Linked DNA regions of Sphaerotilus microaerophilus. The protein of the gene in region 2 binds, or shares a complex with, the protein of the main gene of each other region. Links are inferred from orthologs where the notes say so. Each region holds a gene or a part of one and is shown on either strand. Other genes may lie near its edges. The genes, in order: dnaG and dnaB.

Evidence for each region.
Region 1: the proteins of dnaB (region 2) and dnaG are in contact, whole or in part, in a crystal structure (PDB 2R6A), measured with the Geobacillus stearothermophilus proteins. The link is inferred for Sphaerotilus microaerophilus from one-to-one orthologs. Residues at the interface, in WP_033016901.1 of Geobacillus stearothermophilus: Ser13, Glu15, Ala16, Gln18, Glu91, Leu92, Asp94, Ala95, Val96, Pro97, Thr98, Ala99, Ala100, Asn101, Tyr104, Tyr105, Ile108; in WP_049624496.1 of Geobacillus stearothermophilus: Lys456, Leu457, Leu458, Pro459, Ala460, Asn463, Ala464, Leu467, Leu535, Leu536, Ile537, Ala538, Gln544, Glu545, Asp548, Tyr549, His552.

The regions. Positions count from the first base shown.
Region 1 is NZ_AP025730.1:4,144,753-4,147,712, forward strand. It holds dnaG (DNA primase), read left to right. Parts: upstream 1-442; coding sequence 443-2,479; downstream 2,480-2,960. Other genes in the region: NGK70_RS17675 (LacI family DNA-binding transcriptional regulator), read left to right, coding at 1-380; rpoD (RNA polymerase sigma factor RpoD), read left to right, coding at 2,795-2,960. UniProt on the Escherichia coli protein: RNA polymerase that catalyzes the synthesis of short RNA molecules used as primers for DNA polymerase during DNA replication.
Region 2 is NZ_AP025730.1:4,302,056-4,305,425, forward strand. The notes cover bases 272-3,130. They hold dnaB (replicative DNA helicase), read right to left. Parts: upstream 2,480-3,130; coding sequence 1,064-2,479; downstream 272-1,063. Other genes in these bases: NGK70_RS18340 (Bax inhibitor-1/YccA family protein), read left to right, coding at 284-979; rplI (50S ribosomal protein L9), read right to left, coding at 2,703-3,130. Outside these bases: more of rplI, read right to left, coding at 3,131-3,155; rpsR (30S ribosomal protein S18), read right to left, coding at 3,167-3,370. UniProt on the Escherichia coli protein: The main replicative DNA helicase, it participates in initiation and elongation during chromosome replication. Travels ahead of the DNA replisome, separating dsDNA into templates for DNA synthesis.

The DNA.
Region 1 (2,960 bases), 160 kb from region 2 along the record:
TGCGCCTGCACGACGTGCAGGCCCCGGTGCCTGAGGAGGGCGAGCGCATCGCCTCCTCGGTGCTGCTGTGCAGCGAGCCGCCCGACGCGGTGGTGGCCTACAACGACCTGCTCGCGCTCGGCCTGATGAGCCAGGCGCAGGTGCTGGGGCTGAACGTGCCCGGCGACGTGTCGGTGGCCGGCTTCGACAACATCATCTACTCGCGCTACACCAGCCCGGCGCTCACCACCGTCGACATGGGCAGCGAGGCGGTGGGCGCCATCGCGATGCAGCGCCTGGTCGAGCGCATCCGCGGCGAGGCCGCTGGCGGGGGCCACGAGACGCTGATCGCGCACGTGCTGCCGCGCGGCAGCACGCGCCGCCGCGGCGAGCGGGCCTGACCCGCCGCGCCCTTTTTGCCAGGATCTTCCCCGGTGCCAGCCGGACTCACTAGACTCCCCGGGTGATCCCACCCGGCTTCATCCAGGACCTGCTCGCCCGCGCCGACATCGTCGACGTGGTGGGTCGCGTCGTGCCGCTCAAGAAAGCGGGCATCAACTACAAGGGGCTGTGCCCCTTCCACGGCGAGAAGTCGCCCAGCTTCGTCGTCAGCCCGAGCCGCCAGACCTACCACTGCTTCGGCTGCGGCGCGCACGGCAACGCGGTCGGTTTCCTGATGGAGCAGAGCGGCCTGGGCTTCGTCGAGGCTGTGAGCGAGCTGGCCGGCGAGTTGGGCGTGGCGGTGCCGGAGGACGAGCGCAGCCCGGCCGAGCGCGAGCGTGCCGCCCAGGCCCGCGAGCGCCAGCTCACCCTGACGGAGGTGCTCGGCCGGGCCGAAAAGCACTACCGCCAGCAGCTCAAGGCCAGCGCGCGGGCGGTGGACTACCTCAAGCGACGCGGCCTGAGCGGCGAGGTCGCCGCCCGTTTCGGGCTGGGCTATGCACCGGCCGGCCAGCACGCACTGGCGAGCTGCTTCGCCCAGTACGACGACCCGCTGCTGGTCGAGGCCGGCCTGGTGATCCACCGCCAGGAAGAAGGCGAGGCCGAGCGCCGCTACGACCGCTTCCGCGACCGCGTGATGTTCCCGATCCGCAACCCCAAGGGCGAGGTGATCGGCTTCGGCGGGCGCATCCTCGACCAGGGCGAGCCGAAGTACCTGAACTCGCCCGAGACGCCGGTCTTCGTCAAAGGCCGCGAGCTCTATGGCCTGTTCGAGGCCCGCACCGGCATCCGCGAGCGCGGCTTCGTGCTGGTCACCGAGGGCTACATGGACGTGGTGGCGCTGGCGCAGCTGGGCTTCCCCAACGCGGTGGCCACGCTGGGCACGGCCTGCACCGCCGACCACGTCGCCAAGCTGCTGCGCTTCACCGAGAACGTGGTGTTCAGCTTCGACGGCGACGCCGCCGGCCGCCGTGCCGCAGGGCGCGCGCTGGAGGCGGTGCTGCCGCACGCCACCGACACGCGCAGCTTCCGCTTCCTCTTCCTGCCGCCCGAGCACGACCCCGACAGCTTCGTGCGCGAACAGGGCGCGCCGGCCTTCGAGCGCTGCATCGCCGAGGCGCTGCCGCTGTCGCGCCAGTTCCAGGGCGTGGCCGGCGAGGGCTGCGACCTCTCCACGCCCGAGGGCCGCGCGCGCATGCTGGCGCAGGCCCGCCCGCTGCTGGAGCAATTGCCCGACGGCCTGCTGCGCGAGCAGCTGCTCGCCGAGGTGGCCCGCGAGGGCGGCATCGGCCGGGAAGTGTTGCTGGCCCATTGGCAGGTTCACACGAAGCGAAACCCCCGAGGAGAACCAGCCGCCCATAGAGGAGACACATCTGCCAGTCACCACAGTTCAGCGACTTTGTCTTCCAGTGTTCCGCCAGACTGGAATTTGCAGCCAGTCTATTCCGGTCCTGCCGCGGGCGACTACCAAAGCCACACCAACTCCATCCTGGGTGACAACGATACGAAACGACGCCAACGGCCACGCAACGGTCCCTGGAAACGCGACGATTGGAATCGCAGCAGATGGGACAGTAGCTCAGCTGCACCACGCCGCCAACTTGCATCAGCAGCGACTCACTTGGATCGAGCTGTTTGGTTGCTGATTCACCGGTGTAACGCATGGGACACCCTCAGCGCCGAAGCCCAAGCTCTTCTCGCAGAACAACCTTTGCCGCACGGGCAGGCCTTCGCAGTGATTGAGCGGGAACTCCATGAACACGGGGCGGTGTCTGCTTCATCGATCCTGGAGGCATTGCGCAATGAATCAGGAACCGAGCTGGAATCGCTTGTACGACGTGTGTCTGAGATGGTTGACCCATTGCCAGACTCAGACCCAGAGATCGACCTAAAACATCTCGTTGACAAGCTCCTGCTACAAAGCCTTGACGACGAATGGACCTTGTGGCAGGAGTCAAATCCAACGACCGCCGACGACATGGAAAGAGGCCGAGACCTCAATTCGCGGCTAACTGCTCTTCGATTGCGGGTACAACGAACACCCACCAGATCCAAGTAGCAGCTAGGGTAGGTGGGTATAATCCCGTGTTTGCTCCGACGCGGCAAGAGTGACAGCAGCGACTGCCGGACCCGGCCACCCTCGAAAAGGGTTCCATGACAGGCCACCGACCCCGCCAGTGCTGCACCAAAGCATGTCCACGCCAGCTTGCCCGCCTGACGATCCCTCTCCCCGCCTGGGTGCCCGCGTGCCCGGCCTGTGCTCCCGCATCGCTGTGCGTTGCCGGGTGGGCACCAGGTCGCGCGCTGGCCTGGACCGGGTGCCTGGATTTTCAGCCCTGAGCCCCCAGATCACGTTCCGCAGCCGAGGAAACGTATGACCGCGAAGAAGAGCGCCGCCGTGAAGACCGACGTGACCGACAACGACCCCTCTGCGATCGCCGCCGACGAGGCGACCGCGCCCGCCAAGGCCACCAAGGCCAAGGCCGTCAAGGCACCCAAGGCCGCAGGCGAGGAAGGCGGCGCCAAGCGCGGCCGCAAGC
Region 2 (3,370 bases):
GCCAAGGACCATGGATCCGTGGCACACCGTCAGGTCGAGTCCGAGTGGATTCGAAGGCGAGTTCGCTAGGCGGCGCAGTGAATGGGCAAACCTGCGAATTATAACCGACCGCGGGTTTCCCCTTCCCGCGGTCAGGCGGGAAAGACCCACTGGCCGCACGCCCGATGAGCGGCCCGCCGCGCTCTGGGCAGGACATCCCTCAGGCCAGACGAGACCTCTCGGAACTAGAATCCGATAGCAGGATCTGAGCCTGCACCCTTTCATCCTCCACGGAGATCTGCACATGAGTCAAAGCCTGCACACCTTTCCCGGTGTCTCCGGTTCAGGCGCGCTGGCCGCGCAGCGCAACCGCGTGCTGCGCAACACCTATTGGCTGCTGGCGCTGTCGCTGGTGCCCACGGTCCTCGGGGCCTGGGTGGGCGTCACCACCGGCATCATGACGACGATGGGCACCGGCCTGTCGCTGATGCTGTTCCTGGGTGGCGCGTTCGGATTCATGTTCGCGATCGAGCGGACCAAGGATTCTGCCGCTGGCGTCGGCGTGCTGCTGGCCTTCACCTTCTTCATGGGCCTGATGTTGTCGCGCCTGCTGGCGATGGTGCTGGGCTTCAAGAACGGCGGCTCGCTGATCATGCTGGCCTTTGGCGGCACGGCCGGTGTGTTCTTTGCGATGGCCAGCTTGGCCAGCGTCATCAAGCGCGACTTGAGCGGCATGGGCAAGTTCCTGTTCGTCGGCGCCATCGTGCTGCTGGTGGCCGGTCTGATCAACGTGTTCATGCAGTCCAGCGCGCTGATGCTGACGCTGTCGGTGATCGCCATCGGCCTGTTCTCGGCCTTCATGCTCTACGACATCAAGCGCGTGATCGATGGCGGCGAGACCAACTACATCAGCGCCACGCTGGCCATCTACCTGGACCTGTACAACATCTTCCAGAACCTGCTGGCGCTGCTGGGCATCTTCGGTGGCGAGCGCGACTGACGTTCAACCCACCGCCGAATGACCAAGGGGCCTGCCGGGCCCCTTTTCATTTCCTGCACCAACCCGCAAATCCGCCGCGATCGGTCAGTATTCACTGCCGCCGAAACTGCCGGGCGCCAGGTTCTCGAACTTCGTGTGCGAGCGCAGGAACGCCAGCTTCACGGTCCCCACCGGGCCGTTACGCTGCTTGCCGATGATGATCTCGGCCACGCCTGGCTCCTTCGATTCCTTGTTGTAGTACTCGTCGCGGTAAATGAACATGATCACGTCGGCATCCTGCTCGATGGCGCCGGATTCCCGCAGGTCGCTCATCATGGGGCGCTTGTCGGTGCGCTGCTCCACCGAGCGGTTCAGCTGCGACAGCGCGATCACCGGACATTGCAGCTCCTTGGCCAGGGCCTTCAGGCCGCGCGAGATCTCCGAGATCTCGGTGGCGCGGTTTTCACCGCTGGAACTGGCCGAGCCACTCATCAACTGCAGGTAGTCGATGATGATCAAGCCGAGCCGGCCGCACTGGCGCGCCTGGCGACGCGCGCGCGCGCGCAATTCGGCCGGGTTCAAGGCCGGCGTCTCGTCGATGAACAGGCTGACGTTGCGCAGCTTGTCCACCGCCTCGGACAGGCGCCCCCATTCCTCATCGCGCAGCGCACCGGTGCGCAGGTGCTGCTGGTCGATGCGACCGAGCGAACCCACCATCCGCAACGCCAGCTGCGAAGCACCCATTTCCATCGAGAACACCACCACGGGCAGCTGTTCGTTGACGGCCACGTGTTCACCAATGTTGAGCGCGAAGGCCGTCTTGCCCATCGAGGGACGCGCGGCCAGGATGATCAGGTCGCCCGGCTGCAGGCCCGCCGTCATGCGGTCCATGTCGTAGAAGCCGGTGGGCACGCCGGTCACGTCGCCCGCGCCGTTCTCGGCCAGTTCCTGGACACGGTCGATCAGCTCGACCACCAGCGAATCCATCGAGTGGAAGCCCTGGCGGTTGCGCGACCCTTCCTCGCCGATCTTGAAGATCTTGCCCTCGGCCTCGTCCAGGATCTCGCTGGCAGGCCGCCCCAATGGGTTGAAGGCGTTGGTGGCGATCTCGTCGCTCACCGCCACCAGCTTGCGCAGCACCGCCCGCTCGCGCACGATCTCGGCGTAGCGGCGCAGGTTGGCCGCACTCGGCACGCTCTGCGCCAGGGCGTTGAGGTAGGCCAGGCCGCCCACTTCCTCCGCCTTGCCCAGGCTCTGCAACTGCTCGTAGACAGTGATGACATCGGCCGGCTTGTTGGCACCGATCAAGCCCATCATGGCGCTGTAGATCAGCCGGTGCTCGTAGCGGTAGAAGTCCGAGTCGCTGAGCAGGTCGCCAGCACGATCGGACGCGCTGTTGTCCAGCAGCAGGCCACCCAGCACGCTCTGTTCAGCCTCGACCGAATGGGGCGGGATGCGCAGCCGCGCGACCTCGTCATCGCGGGCGGGGATCGGTGGCGTGGCAGAGAACAGGGCAGACATGCGTCGATCATAGGAGCTGCCCGGCGCGGCAGCTGTGCACAGGGCTGTGGAAATCCACGGGACAACGCACCGTCCACGACCGTCACAAGGCGGACCGCTGTGGACAACCCTGTCGACAGCCCGTGGAGAACCGGTGCAGCCACGGTGGAAAAGTGGTGCGCCCAAAACGAACAAGGCCGGCAATGCCGGCCTTGTGGGTGCTGCGCAGGTGAGTGCGCTGCGGTCAGCCCGCCTGGGCGATCACCGCCACGACGACGTTCACGACCACGTCGTGGTGCAGGGCAACAGCCACTTCGTGCTCGCCCACGGCCTTGATCGGGCCGTTCGGCAGGCGAACCTGGGACTTCACGGCCTCGACGCCCAGGCCCTTCAGGCCTTCGGCAATGTCGGCGTTGGTGACGGAGCCGAACAGGCGACCGTCGACGCCCGCCTTCTGGGCGATCGTCACGGTCTTGCCCGCGAGCTTCTCACCCTGAGCCTGGGCTGCAGCCAGCTTTTCGGCCTGGGACTTTTCGAGCTCGGCGCGGCGAACCTCGAACTCCTTGATGGCCTTCTCGGTGGCACGACGTGCGGCACCGGTCGGGATCAGGAAGTTGCGGGCGTAGCCGTCCTTGACTTTGACGACGTCACCGAGACCGCCGAGCTTGGCAACCTTTTCAAGCAGGATCACTTGCATGGCGTCTCTCCTCAGACCTTGTGCTGGTCGCTGTACGGCAGCATGGCCAGATAGCGGGCACGCTTGATGGCGGTGGTCAGCTGACGCTGGAAGATCGCGCGGGTGCCAGTCAGGCGCGCCGGGGTGATCTTGCCGTTCTCGCCGACGAAGTCACGCAGCACGTCGAGATCCTTGTAGTCGATCTCCTTGACGCCGGTGACGGTGAAGCGGCAGAA